DNA from 4 places in the Pseudoglutamicibacter albus genome. Region 1 is predicted to be linked to each of the others. Evidence: riboswitches for the same ligand, from Rfam matches in the RefSeq annotation. Region 1 holds a riboswitch; each other region holds the start of a gene.
What was found. Region 1 has a riboswitch for S-adenosylmethionine ahead of J2S67_RS08610 (acyl-CoA dehydrogenase family protein). Riboswitches for the same ligand answer to the same signal wherever they lie in the genome.
Positions count from the first base shown of each region.

Region 1 (7,166 bases):
TCAACCACCAGGTGCAGGCCATCGCCCTTGACCTCCTGGACGTCGGCGAGCTTCATAACTGCACGGACGCGGGAGCCGACCTTCACCGGGGAGGTGAAGCGGACCTTGTCCAGGCCGTAGTTGACCTTGGTCTTCACGTCGGAGACATCGAACAGCTCACCCCAGAACGGAATGATCAAGGACAAGGTGAGGAAGCCGTGGGCGATCGGGGCGCCGAAAGGGCCGTCCTTGGCGCGTTCAGGGTCCACGTGGATCCACTGGTGGTCATCAGTTGCGTCGGCGAAGGTGTTCACCATCTCCTGGGTGATCTCGCGCCACTCGGTGGCGCCCAGCTCGGTGCCTGCCATGGTCTTGACGGCGTCGAAGTCGACGACGGTGCGGGCGGTGGTCTCAGTCATGATGCGGTCCTCTCGGGGAAGGGGTGGAAAGGGTGGTTAGATCGGTGGGCCAGCGTCCCGCTGGCCTGGTGAATCAGACGAAGGCGCTGACGCCGGTGACGGCGCGGCCCACGATCAGCGCGTTGATCTCGTGGGTGCCTTCGTAGGAGTAGACGGCTTCGGCGTCCGCATGGAAGCGGGCCACGTCGGTGTCCAGGGTGATTCCGTTGCCGCCGCAGACCTCGCGGGCCAGGGCCACGGTCTCGCGCAGACGCAGGGAGGTCATCATCTTGGCTAGGGCGGAGTTCTCGTCCTTGTAGATCCCCTGCTCCTCTTGCTCCGTGAGCTGGACCATCAGGCCCAGCGAGGATGTCAGGTTGCCGAGCATGATGGCCAGCTTCTCCTGGATGAGCTGGAATCCGGCCAACGGCTGGCCGAACTGCTGCCGCTCGCGGACATAACGCAGCGCGGCCTCATAGGCGCCCGCGGTGGCGCCCACGGCCATCCAGGCCACATCCGAACGCATGGCCCGCAGACAACGCGCCACATCCTTGAAAGAGTTGATCCCCTCCAGACGGGCCGAGGCGGGTACGCGTACGCCGCGGTACTCGATGTGGGCGTTCTGCATGATGCGCAGGGAGGCCTTGTTCGGGATGATCGACATGCTCACCCCTTCGGCGTCCCGCGGAACCAGGAAGCACTTGACCTGGCCATCGGCGGTGTCGCGGGCGAAGGTCGCGACGACGTCCGAGATGGTCGCCCCGCCGATCCAGCGCTTGGCGCCGTCGATCACCCAGGTGTCCGTCTCCGGATCATAGGTCGCGGTCGTGGCGAGTCCGCCGGCCACATCGGAGCCGTGGTCGGGCTCGGTCAGCCCGAACACGCCAGTCAGCGAGTAGTCGAGGATCTTCGCATCCAGCTCCTTCGCCTGCTGTTCCCCGCCGCCCAGGGTGCAGGCCGTGCGGAACAGGCCGGCGTGCGCGTTATACAGGGTGCCGACGTTGATGTCGCAGCGGGCCAGCTCGAAGTTGCGGAACCCGGTCAGGATCCTACGGATGGGCTCTCCAGCTTCCTTGAGGGCTGGCGGGTCCATCAGCGGCAGCGCGCGGACGGCGTCCACCAGCTCCTGGGGAAGCTCCGCAGCGTCCCAGGCCGGGTTGACCAGCGGCTTCACCGTGGTCTCGAGCCGTTCCCGGAGGTCCAGGATGACGGCGCGCTCGGCCTCAGTCAGCCGCTCGGCGTAGCCATAGAAGTCGGATGGGATGATGCTTCCGGTCACTGGTTCAGCCATCTCAGTCCTCCTTCGTCTCGGTCGCGGCCCCGCGGTCCAGACCCAGTAGGCGCACCGCGTTGTCCTTGAGGATCCAAGGCCGAACCTCGTCCTTGAGCGGCAGCTCCGCGAAGGCGGCCAGCCACTTGTCCGGGGTGATCAGCGGGAAGTCGGTTCCGAAGAGCACCTTGCGAGCCAGTACGTTATTCGACTGGCGGACCAGGGACTCCGGGAAGTACTTCGGGGACCAGCCGGAGAGGTCGATGTGCACGTTGGCCTTGTGGGTCGCGATCGAGTTCGCCTCATCCTGCCAAGGCACCGAGGGGTGGGCCATGATGATCTGCAGGTCTGGGAAGTCGGCGGCGACGTCGTCCAGCAGCAGCGGATTGGAGTACTTCAGCTTGATGCCGCGCCCGCCGGGCAGGCCTGCGCCCATGCCGTTCTGCCCGGTGTGGGAGACCATGGGCAACCCCAGCTCCTGGAGCCGCTCCCAGAGCGGGTAGTACTCACGGTCCGAGGGGTCGAAGCCCTGCACAGACGGGTGGAACTTGAAGCCGCGCACTCCGAGCTCCTCGGCCTGGCGGGTGGCCTCCGCCAACGCGTCCACCCCGGTGCGGGGATCCACGGAGCCGAACGGGATGAGGACGTCGTTGTTCCGGGCGCAGCCGGCCACGAGGTCATCGATGGAGTTCGGCTTGTGGCCAAACTGGGTGCGCGCGTCCACGGTGAAGACGACCGCGGCCATCCGGCGTTGGCGGTAGGTCTCCGCGATGGTGTCCACACTTGGGGTCCGCTCCGCGGACTTGAAGTACTTCGCGGAGGCCTCGAAGAAGTCCTCCGGAAGCGCCTTGTGGCCGCACGAGTCCACCTCGAGGTGCACGTGCATGTCCACGGCCTCGATGGCCGAGGCGTCCACCCCCAGCTCGTAGCGGACTGGGGCGGGGCCGGGAGCAGAGGTTGAGGCGGGGGCAGGGGCGCCGCTGTCGTTCCCGTGGGCTGGCCCCTGCGGAGCCGTGTCCTGGGTTTCGGTCATCGTGCTTGTCCTTAGTTCTTCTGCTCGGGCTCGAGCTCAGCAGGCAGCGGAGGCATCTTCTCGCCGACTTCCTGGAGGTTGCCCTTGACCAGCTCGGCGCCCTGGGTCTGCATGGTGGCGTAGTCCCAGCCGCCCTCGTGGTACTCGGTGGCCACTGGCTCTGGGTGGGACCAGACCTGCAGGCGATCGCCACCGACGCCAATGGCCTGGCCGGTGATGCCCTCGGCCTCCGGGGAGGAAAGGAAAGCGATCAGGCCGGCGACGTCGTCGGCGGTTCCGAAGCCGAGGTCATGGCGGAAGAAGGACGGCATGGCCTCGCCGCGCTCGTCCGCCTCGACGGCCTTCTGGAAGTAAGGGACGGTCTTGGTCATGGCGGTGGCCGCCACTGGGATGACGGCGTTGACCATCACTCCGGCCCGCTTCATCTCGAGGGCCCACGTGCGGACCATACCGACGATGCCCGCCTTGGCTGCGGCGTAGTTGGTCTGGCCGAAGTTGCCCCGCTGGCCGGTCGGCGAGCCGATGCAGACGATGCGGCCAGCCACGCCGTTCTCCTTGAAGTAGGCGTAGGCGGCGCGGACGCAGGTGAAGGTGCCCTTGAGGTGGACGCCGATGACCAGGTCGAAGTCCTCGTCAGTCATCTTCAGCAAGGACTTATCCCGCAGGATGCCGGCGTTATTCACCAGGATGTCCAGTCCACCGAAGGTGTCTACGGCGGTCTTGACCAGCTGGTCGGCGGCCTCGCTGGTGCCAACAGGGACCACGGCGGCCACGGCTTTGCCGCCGGCTTCGGTGATGGAGGCGACAGCAGCGTCCGCGGTCTCCTGGTTGACGTCGTTAATAACCACGGAGGCTCCCTGGCGGGCGAGCTCCTGGGCGTAGGCGAGGCCCAGGCCTGCGCCCGAGCCGGTGACGATGGCTACCTTGCCGTCGAGGGACATGGGGTTCTCCTTCGGTGGTGACGTGCTAGATGTCTGTTCTGGTCTGAGAGCCTGCGTGCCGCCTCGCGGCGGATACTCTCGGATGGCCCTGGTGTGGCGTTCACCACACAAGAACCATGACAGTACATATAATTGAAATTGTCAATTATTTTTCGAGGCTTGCATTTCGAGTACGATCCTCTGCAAGGGACAAGCCTCTATATGGGCAAGATCAGCCGGATCACTCCCTCGAGTACACGGACCAAGGAAGCAAGCACATGACGACCACAAAGGACACCTCCGGAGCCGCAGTGAACCCGGCCGAGGCCGCCCAGCGCTTCCCCGCCCCCTCCACAGCGCTTGCGGCCGAGCGTATGGCGGAGTTCACGTCGTCAGAGCTCGCCGGCCAGGTCCAGTTCCTGGCGGCCCGGCTGCGCAGCATCGGCCACAGCCACGCCAACCGCGTCCTGCAGGAGGAGATGGGATTGAAGGTCCGCCAGTACTCCGTGCTGGCCCTGGCCGCCGCGGACGTGAACCCGTCCCAGCGCGAACTCGGCGACTTCCTGAGCCTGGACCCAAGCCAGATAGTGAACCTGGTGGACTTCCTGGAGAAGCGGGGATGGGTCGAGCGCCAGGTGGATCCGCGTGACCGTCGTTCCCGGATCGTCATCGCCACACCGCAAGGGCAGGATGCCTACCGGAGGGCACGCGCGCTGACCATGGCCTCCGACGACGTGGTGCTCGCCGCGCTCACCTCCGACGAGCGGCACGAGCTGAGCCGGCTGCTGGAGAAAGTCGCCTTCTAATCCCGCCTGAAACGCCCCCGCGGCGCCTGCGATGCAGGGCGGGCATCCGTAGGCACGGGGCAAGCAGCCGCTGGCGCAGGGCGATTCTTTTTGTCGATTTATGACACAAACAGGCCTGCGGGCGGTTGACATGGCTCGGGGGCGGGCTATAAAAATGATGCTTGTAACCCATCCAGAGCGACTGAGAGACCTGGCTCGTTGACGTCGCAGCAACCGGTTTGTACACGGTGCTCCCGCCAGGAACGATGGAAAGGAATAACTGTGTCATCGTTGTCCACGCACACCCCTGCCCACCCTGCAGCAGTAGCCGATGCGGCCGGAACTGACGCTGGAACCCCGGCTGCTACTGGCGGCGCTAGCAACACCAGCACCACTGCTTCTTCGGCTGACTTGAGTTTCGCTGAAGGGCTTCGTTACGTCACCACCCAGGATGCTCCGGTCACCCCGTGGGAAGCCGGCCACAAGCCAAGCCTGGCTGAGCTGCGTGAGCATTTCGGGCCGATCTTTGACCGCATCGCGCTCGGCGCTTCGGAGCGGGAGGCGCATCGTGTTTTGCCGTTCGTTGAGATCGCGGAACTCAACCGGGCCGGCTTCACCGTACTGCGGGTGCCTACCGAGTACGGCGGCCCGGGCGTGAGCTTCACCGACTGGGTGCAGTTGCTGATCGACCTGGCGGCAGCTGACCCGAACATCGCGCATCAATACCGTTCGCACGCAGGTTTCGCGGAGACGCTGCGCTACCAGAATGAGCAGACGCGCGAGTTCTGGTACGCGAAGGTCCTTGCTGGCGATACTGTGGGTAACGCGTCCACTGAGGTGAGCGGGAATACGTTGAATACGCTCAACACCACGTTGGCTGTGCAGGCGGACGGCACTGGGGTGCTCAACGGCGCTAAGTATTACTGCACTGGCACCGCGTACGCGACGCATACCCGGGTTTCGGCCACGCTGCTTGATACGGATGGAACACCGACCGAGGGTCGACAGTTCGCTGTCGTTTCCACTCGGGCTCCGGGTGTTGAGCTTGAGGATGACTGGAATGGTTTCGGTCAGAGCCTCACCGGTACGGGAACCACGCGTTTCACCGATGTGCGTGTAGCGCCCGAGCACATTCTGAACCGTGTTCCCGGTAGCGCTGAGGCGCAGTTTGAGGCGCCGCTGTTCCAGATTGTTTTGCTCGCCGTGTTGGCGGGTATCGCCCGCAATGTTGTGAACGATGCGGCGGCTGGCGTGCACCGGCGGACGCGTTCGTTCAACACCGGTTTGGGTGTTCCGCACTCTGAGGATCCGCAGATTCTGGGAGTTGTGGGGCGGCTTTCGGCGCAGGCTTTCGTGGTGGAGTCAGCTGTGGTTGAGGCCGCGCGGCGGCTCGAGGCTGCCGAGGGTGTGCTCTCGCTCGAAGATCCAGATGCGCAGCGCTTGCTGACTGAGGCGGAGCTTGCTGTTGAGCGCGCGCACGTGACTGTACCGAGCATCGTGACCAGCATTTGCTCTGAACTGTTCCTCACGGGTGGCGCTTCGAACACGTCGCGGGAGAAGAACCTGGACCGGCATTGGCGCAATGCACAGACCGTCGCGACGCATAACCCGATTGTGTTCCGTGAGCGGATCATCGGCGACTACCTGGTCAACGGGACTGTCCCGGAGGGCCTCAACGCGATCGGTGAGGTGACCCGTGCTTCTTAACGCGTTTGAGATGGCCACGCCGGTGCATCAGTCCCCTGGTTTGTGGCGGCATCCGGAGTCTCGGGCGGCTAACTTTGATCAGTTGAGCTACTGGACCGACCTGGCTCAGACGTTGGATCGCGGCGGTTTCACGGCACTGTTTTTGGCAGATGTGTTGGGAACCTATGACGTGTACGGCGGAAGCGACGCGGTCTCGCATGAGCGCGGCGTGCAGGTTCCGTTGCTGGATCCGTTCGCTGCAGTGTCTGCAATGGCGGCGGTGACGCGCAGGCTCGGTTTCGGATTGACGGCTTCCTGCACGTATGAGGACCCGTTCCTGTTGGCGCGCCGGTTCGCGAGCCTGGACCACCTGACGGGTGGCCGGGTTGGCTGGAACATTGTGACCTCGTATCAGGATTCCGCTGCCCGGAACCTCGGTTTGGAGCGGCAGCTACCGCACGATGAGCGTTACGACCGCGCGGACGAGTACATGGATGTTATGTACAAGCTGTTCGAGGGCAGTTTCGCTCCGGGTTCGGTGCTCAAGGATGCCGATGCGGGTGTATTCGTGGATCCGGCGGGTGTTCGGAAGGCTGAGCATAAGGGCGAGTATTTCTCGGTTGATGGTGCGTTGTTGACGCATCCGGGGCCGCAGCGGACGCCGTTCTTGTTCCAGGCGGGTGCCTCGGCGCGGGGCTTGCGTTTTGGTGCCGAGAACGCTGAGGCCGTGTTCATGATCGGTTCTGAGCCAAGTGTCGTGCGCGGTTATATTGACCGCTTACATGAGGCGCTTGAGGTCGCGGGCCGGCCCGCCGATGCGGTGCGCACGTTCGCGATGGCCACCGTGGTGACGGGCGCGGACGACGAGGAGGCGCAGCGCCGCTTCGAGTCCTATCAGCAGTATGTCGACGTCGAGGGGGCTTTGGCTCTGTTCGCGGGCTGGACCGGCGTTGACTTGGCCGGACTGGATCCCGATGCTCCGTTGGCTGAGGTTGAGACGGAAGCGAACCAGTCCGCCCTGCGTTCGGTGACCTCTGGCGACACAGCGCGCGAGTGGACCGTGCGCGACATTGCCGCGTTCGTGACGTTGGGTGG
Region 1 covers NZ_JAVDXX010000001.1:1,938,395-1,945,560, forward strand. The annotation lists gene J2S67_RS08585 (MaoC family dehydratase) at 1-398, opposite strand, end outside; gene J2S67_RS08590 (acyl-CoA dehydrogenase family protein) at 472-1,668, opposite strand; gene J2S67_RS08595 (amidohydrolase family protein) at 1,670-2,533, opposite strand; gene J2S67_RS08600 (SDR family NAD(P)-dependent oxidoreductase) at 2,692-3,621, opposite strand; gene J2S67_RS08605 (MarR family winged helix-turn-helix transcriptional regulator) at 3,879-4,406, shown strand; SAM riboswitch class I at 4,572-4,658, shown strand; gene J2S67_RS08610 (acyl-CoA dehydrogenase family protein) at 4,668-6,092, shown strand; gene J2S67_RS08615 (LLM class flavin-dependent oxidoreductase) at 6,082-7,166, shown strand, end outside.

Region 2 (7,166 bases), 1.9 Mb from region 1:
AGAAGAACCAGAGCGTGGTCTATCCGTTGAAGAACCAGGACGGCCAGTACGTCGCAGACGAGGCGACCCTCGACATGCTCGAAGCCGAGGGCCGCGTGGTGTTCCGTTACGAGGGCTGGAACCCGAACGGTTCCCGCCGCGGCATCGCCGGCATCACGAACGAGGCCGGGAACGTGGTTGGTCTGATGCCTCACCCAGAGCACGCAGTCGAGCTGGGCTTCGGACCAGACGATGGCCGCGGCCGTGACGGCCTGACCGTGTTCACTTCCTTGATCAGCAACTTTGTGGAGGACGCCAAGTGACCACCCAAGATTTCACCCTTGATACCGTCGCTGATGCCGAATCCACCCCAGACGTTGAGCAGCCGTGGGCTGAACTGGGGCTGAAGGAAAACGAATACGAGGACATCAAGAAGATCCTGGGCCGCCGCCCCACGGATTCCGAGCTCGCGATCTATTCCGTGATGTGGTCCGAGCACGCCTCCTATAAGTCCTCCAAGATTCACCTCCGCTCCTTCGGTAAGAAGGTTGACGATGAGATGAAGAAGCACACTCTGGTTGGTATGGGCCAGAACGCTGGCGTGACCGACCTCGGTGACGGCTGGGCTGTGACGTTCAAGATCGAATCCCACAACTCACCTTCCTATGTTGAGCCGTATCAGGGTGCCGCAACCGGCATCGGCGGTATCGTCCGCGACATCATCTCGATGGGTGCCCGCCCTGTAGCGGTCATGGACCCGCTGCGTTTCGGCGCGATCGATCATCCGGACACTGCCCGCGTGGTGCACGGGGCTGTCGCGGGCATCGGCGGCTACGGTAACTCGCTTGGTCTGCCGAACATCGGCGGCGAAACCGTGTTTGATCCCGTCTATCAGGGCAATCCGCTCGTCAACGCACTCGCTGTGGGCGTGATGCGTCACGAGGACATCCACCTCGCCAACGCGAAAGGCGAAGGCAACCGTGTGGTCCTGTTCGGTGCGCGCACCGGCGGCGACGGCATCGGCGGAACCTCCGTTCTGGCTTCGGCGTCCTTCGAGGAAGACAAGCCATCCAAGCGCCCAGCGGTCCAGGTGGGTGACCCGTTCGCTGAGAAGGTCCTGATCGAATGCTGCCTCGACTTATTCCGTGACGAGCTTGTTGTGGCGATCCAGGACCTCGGCGCGGCCGGTATTTCGTGTGCGACCAGCGAGCTCGCCTCCAACGGTGGCGTGGGCATGAACGTTGAGCTCAGGGACGTGCTGTTGCGTGATCCGAGCCTCAACCCATCCGAAATCCTGATGTCCGAATCTCAGGAACGCATGATGGCCGTGGTAACCCCTGAGAACGCTGAGGCGTTCGAGAAGGTCCTGGAGCACTACGGTGTCGAATACTCCTGGATCGGTGAGATCACCGAGGATCCCCGTCTGATCATCACGTGGAACGGCGAGGTCATTGTGGACATCGATCCGCAGACCGCCGCTGAAGAGGGACCTGAATACGACCGCCCATACGCCCGCCCTGACTACCAGGATGCGTTGCAGGCTGACTCGTTCCGCGGCTCCGAGGCCGCTAAGAACCTGCCGGAGCAGGGCGAGGACCTCAAGCAGGCGATGCTGGAGCTCATGGCGCGGCCTAACCTGTGCGATAAGACGTGGGTCACCCAGCAGTTCGATTCCAACGTTGGAGGCAACACAGCGTTGGCTTCCCCTGACGACGCCGGCGTGATCCGCGTCGACGAGAACACCGGTATGGGTGTCGGTTTCGCGACGGATGCGAACGGCCGTTACGCCTACCTCGACCCCTACGCTGGCGCTCAGCTGGCTTTGGCCGAGGCGTACCGCAACGTCGCGACCTCCGGCGCTACCCCGATGGCTGTGACTGACTGCTTGAACTTCGGTTCCCCTGAGGACCCGAATGTGATGTGGCAGCTGGTCCAGGCGATCGAGGGGCTTTCGGATGCCTGCCTTGCACTCCAGGTTCCGGTGACCGGCGGTAACGTTTCGCTCTACAACCAGACCGGCGAGACCCCGATCCACCCGACCCCGGTTGTGGGCGTGATGGGTCGCTTCGATGACGTCACCGCGCGCACGGTTTCGGGTTGGCGTGAAGAGCACGACGGCAACGCGGTCTACTTGCTTGGTGTGACCCGCGATGAGCTGGATGGCTCCGAGCTCGCCGCGATGCGTGACCACCTCGGCGGTATCCCGCCGAAGGTCGACCTCGATGCGGAACGCACCCTGGGCCAGCTTCTGGTCTCTGGTTCCCGCGACGGCATGTTCGATGCCGCCCACGACCTCTCCGAAGGCGGCCTCGCAGCCGGGCTGGTCGAGATGTCGATGCGCTACGGCGTCGGTGTGCGCGTGAACCTGGATGAGCTCAAACAGCGTGACGGCATTGACGCTTTCACCGCTCTGTTCTCAGAATCGCAGGCCCGCGCGCTGGTGTGCCTGCCGCGTTCCGAGGAGGAACGTTTCACCGCGATGGCCGCGGCACGCGGCTTCGCCCACGTCCGCCTGGGTGTCGTGGACGCTTCCTCGCACGCGATCGAAGTTCAAGGCGAGTTCTGTGCAACCCTCGACGAAATCCGCGAAGGCTGGGGCACAACCATGCAACGCCACTTCGGCTAACGCCTGTTGCTAGCGGTGTGCCGTACGGCTACAGCACACCGCTAGCAGGCACCTTCGATAACAAGAGATGGCTGTGGGCGCCAGGTTCATCCTGGCGCCCACAGCCATGTCGTATTCGCGGCCGTGAAATGTACGGCCTGCCCCGGCTAGCGGGCGCTGTCTCCTGCCCGCCAGCGTGGCAACCTAGCGGCGCACAGCCGCGCCCGGATGGTTCTCCGGCAGCCGGTCGCCGCGACCAAACAGTGCGTGGCGCAAGGAGGAACCCGTCTGGTCCTCCACTGGGCGGTCGGCATCCCACGCAACTGTGGCGTCGGCGGCTTCCTCAGCGCTCGGGTACACGCCGAGCGCTTCGAGTTCTGGAATCACATAGTCCACCACGTCACGGAACGTGCCAGGCTTGACCGCGTAGGCGACGTTGAAGCCATCCACCCCGGTGTCACGCACCCATTCATGGAACTGTTCGGCAACTTCACGGCCGGTGCCCACGGCAACCGGACCGAAACCACCCACGCCGATGTAGCGCGCCAACTGGCCCACGTTCCACGGCTTATCAGAATCACCTGAAGCCGCCTGGAACATGTTCACCGCGGACTGGATCGCGTTGGACTCCACGTCTTCACCGATCACCGCATCAAGCGGGTATTCGGACAAGTCGATGCCCGTCCAGCCTGCGAGCAACGCCAACGCTCCCTGTTCATCGGCATAAGACTGGTATTCGCGGAATTTCTCCCACGCTTCCTCGTTCGTCTTGCCAACGACCGGGGTGATCATCGCGAAAATCTTGACGTCATCAGCGTTACGGCCCGCCGCCACGGTTGCTTCGCGGATTTTCTTCACGGTCTTCGCGAGGCCTTCCTTGGTTGCCTGCGAAACGAACACAGCCTCAGCATGCTTCCCCGCGAAAGCCATACCGCGCGAAGACGCGCCAGCCTGGAAGATCACCGGGGTGCGTTGACGGGAAGGCTCCGTGATCGCAATACCTGGAACGTTGAACCACTTGCCCTCGTGTTCAATCGGGTGCACCTTAGCCGGGTCAACAAACAAACCAGATTCGCGGTCAGCTACAACCGCATCGTCCTCCCACGAACCCTCAAGCAGCTTATACACGACCTCGAGATATTCATCCGCGTGATCGTAGCGTTCGTCGTGCTCCATCTGGCGGGTCTGGCCAAAGTTCTTCGCCGCGGACTCGAGGTAGCCGGTCACAACGTTCCAGCCGACTCGACCGCCGGTGATGTGGTCCAGGGTCGCCATGCGGCGCGCAAGCCCCACCGGATGCTCATATGCCGTGCCCGCCGTGACACCGAAACCGAGGTTCTTCGTCGCCGCAGCCATCCCCGCCACGATCACTGCAGGGTCAGCCAACGGGATCTGCGCACCGGAACGCAACGCGGTCTCCGGGGAGTTCGCATAGGCGTCATACACACCCATCACGTCCGCCAAAAACAGGGCGGAAAAACGGCCCTCCTCCAGGATCCTGGCAAGCTCAACCCAGTGCGAAAGCTTGTTGTAATCCCGCGAGGTATCTTCCGGATGCTTCCACAAACCCGGGGACTGGTGGCCAATCGTGTTCATCGCGAAAGCGTTGAGAAGAATCGGTTTTTCAGACGACATGTTAACCCTTTCCCGCAGCCCTCAAACGCTGCGCCATCGTCTTCTGGCGGGAGCACCTTTCCCTCACGATTCCTGCTACGGAACCCTTCAGGATGGTTGCTGCGGCGTCATCGAGCCAGATCTCTCGGCCGCTCTGGATGGATACGGATTCAGCATAGAGGCACACCATGGGCATCACGCAAATCGCTCGTGACCGATGACAAAGAATGACGGCACGCATCGGCGGCTACACCTGCGAAAGTATTACCCCATGCCATAACACGGGTTTCTGCAGGTGAAAGGGCTACAGCGACGTGGAATTTGCGCGGCCAGAAGTGTTCTTTACCGTCGATATCATCGCGCTGATCATCAACGGGATCATGGGTGGGGTGATCGCCCGCCGCATCAGACGCCAGCTACCTCAAGCGTGGCGCGTGTTGAGCAACATGACACACACGCTGACCCGATTTGCGTGCAACCACCTTCGTCACCCACTATGGACAGCACAACCATCCAGAGCGGCTGAGAGATCTGGCTCGATGACGCCGCAGCAACCACCCCGGGTTTTTACCGGGCATGGTGCTCACGCCAGGATCGATGGAGTGACAACGCATGACCGCAACGTCCGCACCCGCGCACCAGGCCGCCCAGGCTCAGCTCAGCAACGCAAACCTCAGCAGCGCGCAGCCTAGCGATGACGCGCTGCTTAGCGATGAAGAGCACAGCGCGTACTGGGCCAAACAGGCCGCCCAGCTCACGTGGGAGACCCCGTGGGATACGGTGCACACGCTAACCCCGCCTAACCCTGAAACTCAGGAAGGTCTGCAGCAAACCTGGTTCGCGGGAGGCACGCTCAACGCCGCTGTCAACTGCGCAGACCGCCACGTAGCGGCAGGCAACGGGGACAAAGTAGCGCTCTACTTCGAAGGTGAACCCGGCGACCGTCGCACCGTCACCTACCGCGAACTCACCGAGGAAATCTCGCAAGCCGCCCACGCGCTCACGGAACTGGGCATCGCCCGCGGCGACCGCGTCGTGATCTATCTTCCGGTGCTCGTTGAGACGATCATCATCACGCTGGCTTGCGCACGCATCGGCGCGATCCACTCGCTTGTTTTCGGCGGATTCAGCGCAGAAGCGTTGCGTTTCCGTGTTGAAGACACCCGCGCCAAGCTGCTGGTCACCAGCGACGGCCAGTACCGCCGCGGCAAGGCCGTGCCCGTCAAGGACATCGCGGACGAGGCCGCATCCGGGGAGAACCAGCTCGAGCATGTGCTCGTGATCGACCGCACCGGCCACCGCGACATCCCGTGGACCGAAGGCCGTGACATCTGGTGGGACCAGATTGTGCCCCGCCAGCCACGGCAGCACACACCGGAAGCGTTCGATGCGGAAAATCCGCTGTTCATCATGTACACCTCCGGGACCACCGGGAAACCGAAGGGCCTGGTGCACACGACCGGCGGCTACCTCACCGGTGCTGTAGCGACCTATAACCAGATTTTCGCCCACCCGGACCCAGCTCAACGCGCGGGCGATGTGCATTGGTGCACTGCAGATCTCGCGTGGGTCACCGCCCACACCTACGAGATCTATGGGCCGCTCGGGGCCGGCGCGACCCAAGTCATCTACGAAGGCGTACCCAACGCCCCGCACCCGGGCCGGCACTTCGAAGTCATCCAGCGTTATGGTGTGACCTCCTACTACACCGCGCCAACGCTCGTGCGTTCGCTCATGGGCTGGTTCCCTGAAGGGATCCCCGACGAATACGATCTCTCGAGCATCCGCCTCGGCGGAACCGTAGGTGAAGCCGTCAACCCTGAAGCAGCGCGGTGGCTACGCGAACAGATCGGCCGCGACACCTACCAGCCCGCCAACCCCGAAACCGGGGAACCCGAGCGCGGCATCAGCATGGTCGATACCTGGTGGCAGTCAGAAACTGGCTCCACCATCCTCACTCCCCTACCCGGGGCAACCACCGTCAAGCCCGGCAGCGTAGGCCGCGACATGCCAGGGGTAGCGACCGCGGTTGTCGACGACGAGGGCAACCCGACACCGGCTGGAACCCAAGGCAACATCGTGCTCACCCAGTTCCCGCCCTCGATGGCGCGCACCGTGTGGGGCAACCCGGAACGCTGGTACACCTCTTATTGGAAGGCCTACGCCACATACGGTTGGTTCAGCGCAGGCGACGGCGCGAAAGTCGATGCCGACGGCGACACCTGGATCCTCGGCCGTACCGATGACGTCATCAACATTTCGGGCCACAGGCTCTCAACCATCGAAATCGAGTCTGCGCTCGTGACCGACCCGGGCGTTGTGGAAGCCGGCGTATGCCCGGTACCTGATGCGAAGACCGGCCACGCCGCGGTTGCGTTCGTGGTCCCCGGCGATCAGGCCCTGCTCGGCGCTGACGCGAGCGAGGAGGCCGTCGCCGAGTTCGCGCAGCGGCTACGCGCCACCGTGACCAAGGAGATCGGGCCCATCGCGAAACCGGCCCGCATCATCCTCGTGCCCGACGTACCGAAAACCCGCTCCGGCAAGATCATGCGCCGCATCCTCACCCAGGCCTACACCGGCGAAACACTCGGCGACACCACGAGCCTGCGCAACGAAGAATGCATCCCGGACGTGCTCGCCGCCGCCCGCGGCTAGCTGTATCCGCAGCTAGGCCGTACCAACCGGGGAACTTACCCGCGGCTACAGCAGGAGGCCGTGCCCGCAAGAGAAAATGCGTACTTTGAGTTGATTTGAAGTCAGTTCGTCCAGGCTTAGGCGGCCGGCTCGCCCAAGCCTTATCGCGAATGTGCATTGGGTCACGCATCGTCCTAGTCTCGATGCATGCGTTCTAGCAAAGACACGGCTTCCGGCAGCGGCACGGGTTCCAGTAGCGGCACGGGTTCCAGCGCCGACGCCTCGCCCCGGGTTGAGAAGGAGTCCCTCGATAAAGGCTTGACCGGGCGCCACA
Region 2 covers NZ_JAVDXX010000001.1:17,578-24,743, reverse strand. The annotation lists gene purQ (phosphoribosylformylglycinamidine synthase subunit PurQ) at 1-302, shown strand, start outside; gene purL (phosphoribosylformylglycinamidine synthase subunit PurL) at 299-2,605, shown strand; gene J2S67_RS00090 (LLM class flavin-dependent oxidoreductase) at 2,789-4,219, opposite strand; SAM riboswitch class I at 4,250-4,363, opposite strand; SAM riboswitch class I at 4,705-4,802, shown strand; gene acs (acetate--CoA ligase) at 4,811-6,853, shown strand; gene J2S67_RS00080 (amino acid permease) at 7,040-7,166, shown strand, end outside.
Region 2: another riboswitch for S-adenosylmethionine. It lies ahead of J2S67_RS00090 (LLM class flavin-dependent oxidoreductase); the one in region 1 lies ahead of J2S67_RS08610 (acyl-CoA dehydrogenase family protein).

Region 3 (7,166 bases), 1.5 Mb from region 1:
CGTCCGCAGACGCTGCCCGTCCGCAAGCGCCGGAAGCGTGGCGCTGATGTCCGCTGTTGGCTAAGCCTGAGGCTAAACCCTTGCCAAATGCTGGGGCACCTCTGAAAGGATAAGGCTATGGCTACTATCGAGTTCCAAGGTAAGACCCTCAACACGGTTGGCGACCTCCCCGCTGTAGGTAAGGCCGCCCCAGAGTTCACTACCGTCAACACCGACCTTGAAGACGTAACCCTCAAGGATTACGCAGGCAAGCGCGTTGTGTTGAACGTGTTCCCGTCGATCGATACCGGGGTGTGCGCCCAGTCCGTTCGCGAATTCAATAAGCGTGCAGCGGGCCTTGAGAACACGGTTGTTGTGACTGTGTCCATGGACCTTCCGTTCGCGCTCGGCCGCTTCTGCGGTGCTGAAGGCATCGACAACGTTGTTGCGACCTCGGCATTCCGTTCGAGCTTCGGCGAGGACTACGGCATCAAGTTCGCAGACGGGCCAATGAAGGGCCTCATGGCTCGCGGCGTCATCGTGATCGACACGGACGGCACCGTGCTCTACTCCTCCCTGACCCCAAGCGTGGGCGAGGAACCAGCGTACGACGAGGTCCTCAACGTCCTCTAAACCACACACGTGCTGGCGCCCGGGGTCACAGACCCCGGGCGTTTCGCGCATCCACGCAGCAGTGCTCATCTAACAGAACTGGGCGGGCCTTCAACAGCTCAGCCGGATGCGGCAAGTAATCTCCGGAGATGAACGTGAACACCGACAACGATGGACAACAAATTTTTCGGCGCACTGTTTGGTGCCGTGATCGTCGCGTATCTGCTCTTCTTTGTCCCTAACGTGAGCCTCATCATCGGTATCACGGTCGTGTTGATGATCGCATCCTGGTGGGCGGTTGTAGCGTTCTGGCCTATTGAACCGCCAAAGAAACCGGGCGTGCGGACCTACCGCTCGAACTAGCGAGCTCCACAGTATGAGCCCCACAGTATGAGCCTCAGGGGATTACTGGAGCAGCTCGCGGCATACGTGTGCGGCTTGAGCGGCCCTCATGATGCGCGGCTGGGTTTTCCTCAAAAGCCGGCCCCAGGTTTTCACTCCACCGCGCAGTGCGGCGTCAGCCACGCGAGTCAACGCCAATGACCCGTTCCACACGTGGGCTCGAGCCGCGAAGAACTCATCCGGGGCTGACGGGTCGATCACGTCTTGGCCGTGCCACAGCGATAGATGCGCCAGATTGATCGCCGGGTCCCACAAGGATGCTTTGTCCCAGTCGAGGATCCCGATCAGCTCGCCATCACGCCAGTGCATATTCCGGCCCGCTAAGTCCCCATGCACTAAACCACGCCGGAGTGAACCGCGAAGAGCGGCGCCTTGGCCCACCGCGGATCCCATGGCTTGCTCCATCTCACCCAGAGTAGCTAACACGGTAGCGGCACTTGCCCGCACATCGGGCTCAAGCGCATCGATCGCGGCATCGGCGCGGGCCTGGGTCCATTGAGGTTCTGCCTCCCAGGGCGCGCCAACCAGGCCTTCGTAGGCGCTCAACGGAACCGCCTGCAGGTCGGTAATAATCCGCCCCAACGCTGCAGGGTCGCCTTGGTGTAGCGGGTGGGCGGCACCGGGGATGAAACGTTGGATGATCCCGCCGGCGGAATCGATCGGGGAGCGGGATTCAGGGACGAGCCACGGAACATGCGGGGCAAGCGCATCTGCTAACGCGGCACGGCGGGCTTGGGCGAGCGCCTCCTCACGAGTCCGGGCCATCCGGAACACAACCTCAGGAACCGGGTCTGCCGGGATGAGAACCAGGTTCGACTTCCCAGATTCCTCAACCCGGCCAGAAACCCAATCCGCGGCAGGGTATAAAGCGTTGGCGCGTTCAACTTCTTCGCTCGTGGGTTGCCTGGCCATGCATCCAGCCTACCGAGCATAATCGGATGCATGAGTGCCCAATCCCCACACGCACACACCCCAGACGGTGACGGCTCAGCGAAGACGCCCGGCCTGGGCGAGCTGGGGGCGCCCTCGCGAAAGGCCCTGGGGTGGGAGATCGGCATCGTCCTAGCGCTCTCTTTGGGCAAATCCGGGGTGTATGCGCTCATCGACTTGCTCGACACCATCACGCGCGGCCCCATCTCCTCCGGGACTGCGGCCCTCAACACCTCAACTAGCACGCGTGAGTGGATTGATCTGCTGTATCAGCTTGCCGGCATCTTCTTTGCGCTTGCCCCGGTAGCGCTCGTGATCTACCTTGTTTCACGCTGGCCGGGCAATAAGCCTTGGCGCAGGTGGGGCATCGACGGTCAACGATGCGGTAGCGACGCCGCAGTGGGTTTCGCATTCTTCGTGCTCATCGGCGTAGGAACCCTCGCGGTATACGCGGTGGGCAGGGCGCTCGGTGTCGCGACTGCTATCACGACCTCGGGCCTGCCGGATGCGTGGTGGAGCGTACCCGTGTTGCTGTTGGCCGCACTCAAGAACGGGTTACTTGAAGAGATCGTGGTGCTCGCCTACCTGCATGAGCGGCTCGCAACACTGAAATGGACGCCCGCCGCGATCATCATCTTCTGCGCCGTAGTGCGTGGCTCCTACCACCTCTACCAAGGCGTCGGGCCGTTCATCGGCAACGTAGCGATGGGCGTGATCTTTGGGCTCTACTACCTGCACAAATGCCGCATCATGCCGCTCATCTGGGCGCACTTCTTACTCGATGCGGTCGCGTTTGTGGGCTACCCGCTGCTCGCGGCATGGTTCGGGTACGGTAGCTAGCCCGCGCCGTCGGCCCTGTCAGCTCCCGCCGGGCCAACGCTGTTAGAGGGTTACGAGGCCCTTCGGGGTCTTCAGCGTGACTGACTGCAGGCCCGGCATCCCGGAGGGGGAGGTGAAGTTGAATGTGACCTCGCCCTTGAAGTCTTCACCTGGGTGGCCGAGCCATTCGTCGATGCGTTCGCGGTTACCGGAGATCGTGAGTTCCACGATTTCACCGTGTGGCTCTTCAGCCCGGGATGGGTGCAGGTCCTCGAAGCTCTCGTCCCAGCGGAGGAAGTAGGGAAGCTGAGGGTCTGCGATGAGCCCGTTGATGCCGATCTGGCGCCACGTGAGCTCTCGCCCGTCGGGGAACTTACGCGAACCGGGGACCGCGCCGCGTTGCAGGCGCTCCTCGATAGGTGTGAGGTCCTCTACTGAGACGACCCAGCCCATCCATCCGCCACCCATCTCACTTCGGGCGCGTACTGCCTTCCTGAACGGCTGCTGGAGAGTGGCCGGGTGGTCTAGTACCTCAACGACTTCGAGGTACTGGTGGTTGTGGAGGGGGAAGAACACGTTGCGTGTTCCGAAGCGTGGGTGCACGCCTCCTTTGACGTACCGGAGCCCGAGCTGATCGGCGATACGGTCTGCGGTGGTGATGAGGCCTTCTGGCCCGCAAGCGTAAGAAACGTGATCGAGCTTCATGGGTTAAATCTGACACTGTGTGAGCCACATCTCTACTTAGGTTTACCTAAGTTGAAGTCCGGCCTGTGGATCACACCGGGTGTGGTGGGCGTTATGTGGTGCCAGTGGGTTGGCGTGTTGTAGGCTAATTGCCAAGGTCATGAGTGCCAGTGCAAAACCCCGGTTTGCTGGCCGGCAACCCTCCGTCCGCGGCGGGGTGCCCCGGGTGAGGACCTGGTCACACGGGAATGCCGCTGTGGCAAGCGCGGGCTCTGCCCGCCCGTATCCGGGCGGACGTTACGTCAATTCAACCGGTGTATGCGGGCAAGCCCCTCCTATGAATCAAGGGGTGCACTGTAAATGTCGCAACAAAAGTTCGAAACTCGTCAGATCCACGCCGGTCAGACACCAGACCCGACCACGGGTTCGCAAGCATTACCGATCCACCTGACCAACGCATATGTTTTCCCGGACACCGAGGCTGCTGCCAACCGCTTCGCACTGAGCGAGCTGGGGCCTATCTATACGCGCTTAGGCAACCCGACCACCGAGGTCATCGAGAACCGCATGGCAAGCCTCGAAGGCGGCGTCGGCGCGCTGTTTGTCGCCTCCGGAATGGCCGCTACGAGCTACGCGATCCTCAACGTTGCAGAAGCCGGCGATCACATCGTCGCATCGCCATCCCTCTATGGCGGGACGCAGAACCTCTTCAAGCACACTCTGCCTAAGCTCGGCGTCGAGGTCACGTTCGTGGAAGATCCAGACGACCTGGATGCATGGCGCGGGGCGATCAAGCCGAACACCAAAGCGTTCTTCGGCGAGACCATCGGTAACCCACGCCAAGACGTGTTCGACATCGAAAACATCGCCGCGATTGCACACGATGAGGCAGGCGTACCGCTCATCATTGACAACACGCTGGCAACCCCGTACTCGCTGCGCCCGATCGAATGGGGCGCCGACGTCGTGGTTCACTCCGCAACCAAGTACCTGTGCGGCCACGGAACCGCGATGGGCGGGGTCATTATTGACTCAGGAAACTTCGACTACACCCAGCACCCGGAGCGCTTCCCGGGTTTCAACCAGCCGGATGAGTCCTATCACGGCATCGTTTACGGCCGCGATATGGGTGTCGGCTCGCCACTGGGTGCGAATCTCTCCTACATCCTGAAGGTCCGCGTGCAGCTGCTGCGTGACACCGGTGCTGCGATCTCCCCGATGAACTCCTTCCTGATCGCCCAAGGCCTCGAAACGCTATCCCTGCGTGTTGAGAGGCACATCGAAAACGCGCAGAAGGTCGCTCAATGGCTCGAAGCGCGCGATGACGTCTCCGCGACCATCTACGCCGGCTTGGAATCCTGCCCGTGGTACGAGCGCGGCCGCCACTACGCGCCCGAAGGAGTGGGCGCGATCGTCTCCTTCGAGATCAAGGGAGCTGAAGACAACGAGGAGGCGGCCCGCGCCTTCGTGGACGCGCTCGAGCTGCACTCGCTTGTAGCCAACCTCGGTGACGTCCGCTCGCTCGTGGCGCATCCATCATCCACAACCCACTCCCAGCTGTCTCCGGAAGAGAAGCGAGCCGCCGGCGTGGGCCCAGGCACAGTACGCCTCTCAGTGGGCCTTGAACACGTGGATGACATCATCGCCGACCTGCAGAAGGGTTTCGACGCCTTCCACGCCGCCCGCGCCTAACTAGCGCCGGGACATTGGCATGTGGCAACGGAAGCGATAGAAACTCACGAAGCGAAAGCAGCGTTATGACGTTGGATGTACGAGAACACTCACAACACAACGCTCCCGAGAGCGATGTGAAGATCCTCCCGCTGGGCCCGCTGGATCTAGAGACAGGCGGGCACCTTCCCCAAACCCATATCGCGTACGAGGTTTTCGGCGAGCTCAACGCTGAGCGCAGTAATGCGGTCCTCGTTTTGCACGCGCTGACCGGCGACACCCACGCAGCCGACGGAACGCCGGCTAAAGATGCGCCGGCTAAAGATGCGCCGGCTAACGATGCGGCAGTGACCGATGCGGACGCACCGCAACCTGGTTGGTGGCGCGAGGTCGTAGGCCCGGGTAAGCCGGTGGATACCACCACGTATTGCGCAGTGGTTCCGGCAGCCTTGGGCGGGTGCTCAGGCACGATCGGCCCGGCCTCGCTGGCCGAGGACGGGCAACCCTATGGTTCGCGTTTCCCATTCGTGACGATCCGCGACATGGTCGAGCTTGAACTGCGCCTCATGCACGCACTCAACATTGAGGCGTGGCACGCCGTTGTTGGCGGCTCGATGGGCGGGGCACGTGCGCTCGAATGGGCCGTGAGCTATCCGCAACACGTCACCAAATGCGCAGTGATCGCCGCGACCGCTGAATCATCGGCCGAACAGATCGCGTTCGCGCAGATCCAAACTGAGGCGATCCGGCTCGACCCACAATTCCACGGCGGAGACTATTACAGCCACGGCAACGGTGCCGGCCCGCAGCGTGGCCTAGGTATAGCTCGCCGCCTCGCCCACGTCTCCTACCGCTCCGCTGCCGAGCTCGACCATCGTTTTGGGCGCTCGCCGCAAGGTAGCGAACTTCCGCTGGGATCTGCTGGCCGTGATGAACGCGGCCGCTACGCGGTCGAGTCGTATCTGGACCATCAGGCGCATAAGCTCGTGAATCGTTTCGATGCCAACGCCTACCTGACCCTCACTGAGGCGCTCATGAGCCATGACGTTGGTCGGGGCCGCGGGGGAGTCGAAGCGGCTCTCGCTGAGGTAGTGGGCGTTGAGTTCTTCATCGCGGCCGTGGATACGGACCGTCTGTATTATCCGCAAGAGTCCCAGCGGATCGCGGATGCGCTGCCGGGTGATGTTCCTGTGCACATGGTTTCGACCCCGGTGGGCCACGACGGTTTTCTGACCGATGGGCACCAGCTGGATGCGCCGTTCCGTGCGTTTTTGGGCCCGGTGCCGCCAAGCGCGTGACAGGATGGTTATATGAGTGAAAAGTGGGAACCGTTTGTAGTTGAACATGTGCCGGAGGGCGTGAATGAGTCTGCGCCGCTCTTGGTTTTCTTGCATGGTTTTGGCGCGGATGAACGCGACCTTCTACCTATTGCGAGCATGCTTCCGGGCCAGTTCGCTGTGATGTCAGTGCGAGCACCGCTTGCACTGGGTTATGGCGGCTACGCGTGGTTCCCGCTTTCAAGCCAGGATCTGGAGTTCAACTCGGCTGATTACAGCCAAGTCGTGGAGGACCTGACACACTGGGTCGCTGAACGGAAGAAGCACCACGAATCGGTCACGCTACTGGGTTTCTCTCAAGGTATGGCGGTGGCGACCGCGGTGGCCCGCCGTGATCCTTCCGCGGTGGACGCACTCGTGGGCTTGTCCGGTTTCACGCTGGAACAGTTCAAGGATGAAACCGGTGCGGACTTCTTCAAAGACCAAGAGCTGGCCGCACGCGAAGAGAAGCTGCCGATGTTCTGGGGACGCGATCCGGAAGACCCGGTGATCCCGGAGCGGTTCATCGAACCGACGAACGCGTGGGCGCGAGCGAACACGGACCTCACCAAGGTCAACTACCAAGGCATCGGCCACGGAGTGGGGCAAGCAGAGATCCGCCACATCGGCGAGTTCCTGACCGCTAAAGTGCTCGGCGCCCAGGTATAGGCGCCAGGCCTGGCCGCCCGAGACTGGCCGCTGCGGCTAGGCTTCGTCTTCGCGCGCCACACGCAGCACGTAGTCGTGGAAGCC
Region 3 covers NZ_JAVDXX010000001.1:484,661-491,826, forward strand. The annotation lists gene tpx (thiol peroxidase) at 118-612, shown strand; gene J2S67_RS02065 (hypothetical protein) at 763-954, shown strand; gene J2S67_RS02070 (phosphotransferase family protein) at 997-1,905, opposite strand; gene J2S67_RS02075 (CPBP family intramembrane glutamic endopeptidase) at 1,936-2,763, shown strand; gene J2S67_RS02080 (VOC family protein) at 2,806-3,447, opposite strand; SAM riboswitch class IV at 3,583-3,698, shown strand; gene J2S67_RS02085 (O-acetylhomoserine aminocarboxypropyltransferase/cysteine synthase family protein) at 3,787-5,118, shown strand; gene metX (homoserine O-acetyltransferase MetX) at 5,184-6,395, shown strand; gene J2S67_RS02095 (alpha/beta hydrolase) at 6,408-7,082, shown strand; gene J2S67_RS02100 (RNA-binding S4 domain-containing protein) at 7,119-7,166, opposite strand, start outside.
Region 3: another riboswitch for S-adenosylmethionine. It lies ahead of J2S67_RS02085 (O-acetylhomoserine aminocarboxypropyltransferase/cysteine synthase family protein); the one in region 1 lies ahead of J2S67_RS08610 (acyl-CoA dehydrogenase family protein).

Region 4 (7,166 bases), 1.9 Mb from region 1:
AACCGAATGGCGGTAACAACGCGGGCCACACTGTTGTGGTGGGTGGTGAAAAGTATGAGCTCAAGCTCATCCCGGCCGGTATTTTGGCCCCGAATGTGATCCCTGTTCTGGGGAACGGTTGTGTTGTGAACCTTGAGGCCCTCTTCGAGGAGATCGACGCGCTTGAGGCTCGCGGCGCTGACACGTCCCGGCTGCGTGTTTCTGCGAACGCTCACTTGGTGGCCCCGTATCACCAGACACTCGATAAGGTCACCGAACGTTTCTTGGGTAAGCGCGCGATCGGCACCACCGGCCGCGGCATCGGCCCGACCTACATGGATAAGATCGGCCGCCTCGGCATCCGTGTCCAGGACATTTTCGACGAATCGATCCTGCGCCAGAAGATCGAGGGCTCACTGCGGCAGAAGAACGAACTCTTAGTCAAGGTCTATAACCGCCGTGCCGTGACAGTCGAAGAGGTTGTTGACTACTTCTTGAGCTTCGCTGACCGTTTGCGCCCGATGGTGATCGACGCTGAGCTGGAAGTCAACAAGGCGCTCGATGAGGGCAAGGTCGTGCTCATGGAGGGCGGGCAGGCCACCTTCTTGGATGTGGACCACGGGACCTACCCGTTCGTGACCTCATCGAACCCGACCGCCGGCGGCGCATCGGTGGGTGCGGGCATCGGCCCGACCCGCATCCAGCGCTCGATCGGCATCATCAAGGCCTACACCACCCGCGTGGGTGCTGGCCCGTTCCCGACCGAACTGTTCGACGATATGGGCGAGCGCCTACGCACTGTGGGTGGCGAGTTCGGCGTCAACACGGGCCGTCCGCGCCGCACCGGCTGGTATGACGCGGTTATGGCTCGCTACGCGTCCCGCGTCAACGGTTTCACCGACTACTTCTTGACCAAGCTTGACGTTCTGACGGGCATCGAGAAGATCCCGGTGTGCGTCGCCTACGACGTGGACGGGGTGCGCCACGACGAGGTCCCGATGACGCAGTCCGAGTTCCACCACGCCAAGCCGATCTATGAATACTTTGACGGCTGGACCGAAGACATCTCAGGGGCCCGGAGCCTCGATGACCTGCCGGAAAACGCCCGCAAATACGTTGAAGCGCTCGAAGCGATGTCGGGTTGCCGCTTCTCCGCGATCGGGGTGGGCCCGGACCGTGACGCGAGCATCGTGGTGCGGGATCTGATCGGCCCGGTTGAAGACAACTGAGCTCACTCATCCGGCCTTGAAAGAGACCGCTAGTAGCATCTGAAGCCAGCGTGCATAGAACCTTGTTTCTATGCACGCTGTGCTTTATCCGAAGGTGTGTAGAGTAGGGCTCACACCGCTTGTTGCAGACAGCAAGGAGAACGCGATGAAGATTTCCCTTGGCCAGTTCAGCCCGACCGCCGATGTCTTCGAAAACCTCGAAACGTTGGATAAGTTGGCGCGGCAGGCCGCCTCTGAGAAGGCGGACATGATCGTGTTCCCTGAGGAATCGATGCTTTCGCTGGTCCAGGCTGGCGATGATTTCGCTGGGCTTGTTGAGAAGGGGTGGGAGCGTTTCGCCCGCCAGGTCGGTTTGATTGCGGCGAGCCACAGCATCGCGGTTGTGGTGGGCGGCTATGAGCCGAACGAAACCGGCAAGCCGTACAACACGGTCCTTGCAGTGGATGCGAATGGCCAGGAGCTTGAGACGTACCGCAAGATCCACTTATATGACGCATTCACGTTCAAGGAATCGAACCGTATTTCTGCAGGCGACCCCAACCAGGTCGCTACGTTCACGTACGGGAACCTGACGTTCGGGATGATGACGTGCTACGACGTGCGTTTCCCCGAGCTCGCGCGCAACCTTGCGTTGGCTGGCGCTGATGTCCTGTTGGTTCCAGCGGCTTGGTATAAGGGCGAGAACAAGATCGACCACTGGCAGACGCTACTGAAGGCCCGCGCTGTGGAGAACACGGTATGGGTTGCGGCTGCCGGTACGGCCTCGAACCAGACGATCGGCTACTCGGTCATCCTGGATCCGCTGGCCCAGCCTGTCGCTTATCTTGAGGACGAGCCATTCGGTTTGGTCACAGGCAAAGTGGGCCGCAAGAAGGTCAAGAGCGTGCGAGAATACCTGCCGGTTCTTCAGAACCGCCGCGTAGGGGTCGAGGCGCCAAAGGCTTGATCGCTGACCGCGGGCTAGCCGCGGCAGGGCTAGCCAGCGCCGCTACATCCAGTCTTTCTTTTTGAAGACGATGAACAGGAACAGAGCGAATCCGAACATAGCCGCGAGCGCGAGCGGGTAGCCGTAGGTCCATTCGAGTTCGGGCATGTTGGTGAAGTTCATGCCGTAGATCGCACCGATGAGCGTGGGCGCAAAGATGATAGCCGCCCACCCGGAGATCTTCTTCATGTCTTCGTTTTGCCGTTGAGAGACGAGCGTCGCGTTGACCTGCAGGATCTGATTCAGCGCATCCCGTAGTTCGGCGATGTCGGGGATGATCTGGGAGAGATGATCAGAGACGTCATCGAGGTACATACGCAACTCGGTGTCGGTCCCGTAGCGGGTGGTTCCGATCAACAGGCGGCGGATCACGGTCGCTAACCCGTTGGACATTTGGCGCAGCTCGATGATCTCGCGCGACAAACGGTAAATACGCTCGGCAGCCGCCGGGTCACCCGAGAACACCTGGCGTTCAATCTCTTCTTTGTCAGTCTCGAGGCCACGCAGCACGGGGCCGTATCCGTCCACGACCGCATCGAGCACTGCATGCAGCACGGCTTCCGGGCCGTGCTTGAGTAGCTCGTTCTGTTCGCCGAAGCGGTGTTCGAGCCGGAAACCTTTCGCCTGCCAGGCTCGCACCGCGGCCTGATCCTGGCACAAAACCGCTACCTGGTTCCCTCGCATCAACAGGTTGAATTCGCCGAAGACGACCTCTTCGATGTCATCTTGATAGGCAACAGAGTGAGTCACGACGAATAGGGTGTCGCCTTGACGTTCGGCTTTAGCGCGCCGCGATGGGGCCTGCAGGTCCTCGAGCAGCAGCGGGTGAAGATCCCAGGCTTCTGCGAGGTCTTCAATCTGCTGATCAGTCGGCTTATCCATCGAGATCACGACGACCTGGTCAGGGTGTTCTTCCGAATACCTGCCAGCTGTTTCGATGGTGTGGCCGCCGGTGAGCGGAAACGCGCCTTCGTTATCGAATGAGACTGCGCGGATGTTGTCTTTCACCACGTGCGGGGTCGGCGGCGCAACGGGGGTTCGCTTATGACTGGCACGTCCCGAAACGAGGGGGAGGCCGAGTTTGGAGCGGATCTTGTTGCGAGCAGACATGCCTCTATTCTGGCACCAGTTCCGCCCGTTCCCGGCCACCGCGACGCGCAGGATATTCAACCCCGCGGCGCCGCGGTGAGACGGTCACGCGGTAGCCACCGCGCCGCGCAGGCGCCTCAAGCATCGGTGCGCGATCGTGCTGTGCAGCGACGCAACAGCAACCGTTATGCGCGCAGTTGGCGTTTGGAGGAGATGACTCCGGTGTCGAAGCCTGCAAGGTGGAGACCGCCGTGGAAGCGTGCGTGCTCGATTTTGACGCAACGGTTCATGACCGCGGCGAGCCCGCCGGCTTCAGCGATGCGCGCGGCTTCTTCGTTCCACAGGCCCAACTGTGCCCAGAACACCTTCGCGCCCACACGCACGGCGTCCTCAGCGACGCTCGGGAGGTCTTCGTTACGGCGGAATGCAACCACGATGTCGGGCGCTTCTGGCAGGTCATCGAGGCTCGGGTACACGGGCTCCCCGAGCAGCTCAGTGGCTCGCGGGTTGATGAAGTACAGCTTGTAGGGGGCGGAGGACTGCAGGTAGGTCGCCACGAAATACGCGGCACGCGCGGGGTTGGTGGAGGCGCCGACGATCGCGATGCTCTTGGCGGCACGCAGCAGGTTCAACCGTTGCGGGGCTGATGGGCCAACCCACGTGCTGTTGGCCTCTGTTGTGGTGGTTTCGTTGCTCATTACGCTTCCTCCCCGTTCGCAGCACCGTCACTAGCACCGTTCACGGCGGCTTCCAGGGCCTGGTCGAGGTCCCAGATGATGTCCTCAACATCCTCAAGGCCCACCGAAATACGGATCAGGTCTTCGCCGATCCCGCCGGCAATCAGCTGTTCTTTACTTAGCTGCTGATGCGTTGTGGATGCCGGATGCAACACGAGGGTCTTCGCGTCACCAATGTTGGCTAGGTGGCTGGCCAGCTGCAGGTTCGCGATGAACTCAGCCCCGACGTCGCGCCCACCCTTGAGACCAAAGCTGAACACGGAGCCCACGCCGTTCGGCAAGAGCTGCTTGCCGCGTTCGTGGTAGGCGTGGTCTTCCAGGCCGGCGTAGGAGACCCACTCGATGCGGTCATCGTTAGCCAGCCAACGCGCGACCTCACGGGCGTTGGCGATGTGCGCATCCATACGCTGCGGCAGGGTTTCGATGCCGATGAGCAACTGCCACGCGGACTGAGGGGCGAGCGATGCGCCGATGTCACGCAACTGTTCGTTGCGTAGCTTGGTGAGGAAACCGTACTCGCCGAAGTTGCCCCACCACGACAAGTCGCCGTAGGAAGGCACCGGTTCCGTCATGGACGGGAAGTTGCCGTTGCCCCAGTTGAAACGGCCTGATTCAACGACCACGCCGCCCAGGGTGGTTCCGTGGCCGCCCAGGAACTTGGTCGCCGAGTGGATCACGATGTCCGCGCCGTGTTCCAGCGGACGGAAAATATATGGCGGGGTCAGGGTCGAATCCACAACCAGTGGGATCCCGTGTTCGTGGGCGAGAGCGCCGAGACCTTCGATGTCGGTGATCACACCGGACGGGTTGGCGACCACCTCGGTGTAGAGGACCTTGGTGTTCGGTTGGATCGCGGCCGCGAAGTCCTCGACCTCGGTTGAGTCGATGAACGTGGTCTCCACGCCGAATCGGCGCAGCGTGACATCCAGCTGCGTCACGGTCCCGCCATAGAGCTTCGAGGAAGCGACCACGTGATCGCCCGCCTGGCATAGCGCGGCGAACGTGATGAACTCAGCGGCCATACCCGAAGACGTCGCGACCGCGCCGATACCGCCCTCAAGGGACGCGACGCGTTCCTCGAACGCCGCAACCGTAGGGTTAGCGATACGCGAATACACGTTCCCGTACTTCTGCAGCGCGAACAGCGTTGCCGCATCGTCCGCGTTTTCAAACACGAAAGACGTCGTGTTATACAGCGGGACGGCACGCGAACCGTGCTCCGAATCAGGGGTGGCACCCGCATGCAGGGCACGGGTACGGAAACCGAATTGACGGTCGGCAGAAGACATGGAACTCCTTCAACTCCATCGATCCCGGCATGAGCACCATTCGCTGCAGCGGTGGTGCTGCGTCGATGGTTGCTGCGGCGTCACAGGGCCAGGTCCCTCGACCGCTCTAGATGGTCAGCCACCATTATGCGCACTCGACTCGAGCCAGGGCAAACGCATGTGACGTACTAAGGCGCGCCGGGAACAGTGCGGCCGGCATAAGCTGGGGATATGAGCACCAGCCCTCACCACGTCCCGTCTCTCGCTTTGGTCCGCCACGGGCAAACAGACTGGAATAAAGAACGCCGCTTCCAAGGAAGCGCGGACGTCCCCCTCAACGCGACCGGCATCGAACAAGCCCGCGCCGCGGCGGAAACCCTGGCGGCTGACGCGACATCACGATGGGGTAGCCCGTGGGACGTCATTCTCACCTCCCCGCAGCTCAGGGCACGCGAAACCGCCGAGATCATCGCTGAACACCTCGGACTTGAGGCGCCGCGCGTCATCGCCGGGCTCAAAGAACGCTCCTACGGCCCCTACGAAGGTCGTGCCTACGTCGACATCGACCAAGACACCTTCACCTACCTCTTCCCGGCGCACCTCCCCAACGTCGAAGAGGTCGAAGCCCGCGGTAAAGAGCTCGGGATCCTCGAAGGAGTCGAAAGCTCCAAAGACGCCGGCCGCCGTAGTGCTACAGCGCTCGCCGAAGCACTCCAGCGCAACCCGGGCAAGCGGATCATCGCCGTATCCCACGGCTCAACCACTCGCTGCCTGCTCAACACCTTGGACGAGTGGAACATCAGCAACCCGGGCTTGCGCAACTGCGACATCCGCTACCTCACCCCAGCCCAAGAAGCGCACCTGCACCACATCCGCAGCGCACTTTCCTAACCCGGCGCTGCATCACAGCCACCCACTACACTGACTGTGACGCCGTTCACGGACACCAGCTAAGCCAAGGACACCCATGATGAGCACCGCCAGTACATCAGCGAGAAACACGTCAACACCGGGGCAACAGCTTCCGGCGGTACATCCGGCGGCGCAAGAACCGATCCCGGCGGAACTCAACGGGCACATCGTCCGGTTGCGCCGCTATCTGCACGCGAATCCCGAGCTGGACCGGCACCTACCCACCACTCAGGCGGCGGTGCTGGATGCGCTCGAGGGAACCGAGGGGATCGAGCTGCACACCGGGAAGGCGCAGTCCTCTGTGACCGCTGTTCTGCGTGGTGCTGCTCCGCTACCTGAAGGTACGCGCCGCCCCGTAGTCCTGTTGCGTGGAGACATGGACGCGCTACCGGTCACCGAAGAAACCGGGCTTGAATATTCGCCCACCGAAACCGGGAAGATGCATGCGTGCGGCCACGACATGCACACCGCCGGCCTGGTGGGCGCGCTGCTGTATCTCGCACAGCGCCGCGATGAACTCACCGCCGATGTTGTGGGCATGTTTCAGCCTGCCGAAGAAACCGCTGGCGGCGCGAAAATCATAATCGAAGAAGGCCTTCTCGAAGCCGCAGGCCAGCCGGTCGACGAAGCGTACGCGATCCACGTGTACGCCGACCGCTACCCGCACGCAACGTTCGTCTCCAAACCGGGAACCATACAGTCCGGATGTGACGACCTCGTCATCACCGTCCACGGCCAAGGCGGCCACGGATCCGCCCCGCACCAAGCCGCGGACCCGGTGCCAGTCGCGGCAGAGATCGTGCTCGGCCTACAGACCATGGTGACTCGCCAATTCGACCCGTTTGACCCCGTCGTGGTGACCGTCGGCTCGATCAAGGCGGGCTCTGCGCCGAACATCATCCCGTCCACCGCAACCATCCAGGTCACGCTGCGTTCCTTCAGCCCGGCGTCACGTGAAAAGCTCGTG
Region 4 covers NZ_JAVDXX010000001.1:7,712-14,877, forward strand. The annotation lists gene J2S67_RS00040 (adenylosuccinate synthase) at 1-1,208, shown strand, start outside; gene J2S67_RS00045 (carbon-nitrogen hydrolase family protein) at 1,354-2,154, shown strand; gene J2S67_RS00050 (magnesium and cobalt transport protein CorA) at 2,197-3,303, opposite strand; gene J2S67_RS00055 (CoA-binding protein) at 3,468-3,980, opposite strand; gene J2S67_RS00060 (O-acetylhomoserine aminocarboxypropyltransferase/cysteine synthase family protein) at 3,980-5,308, opposite strand; SAM riboswitch class I at 5,321-5,425, opposite strand; gene J2S67_RS00065 (histidine phosphatase family protein) at 5,519-6,178, shown strand; gene J2S67_RS00070 (M20 metallopeptidase family protein) at 6,255-7,166, shown strand, end outside.
Region 4: another riboswitch for S-adenosylmethionine. It lies ahead of J2S67_RS00060 (O-acetylhomoserine aminocarboxypropyltransferase/cysteine synthase family protein); the one in region 1 lies ahead of J2S67_RS08610 (acyl-CoA dehydrogenase family protein).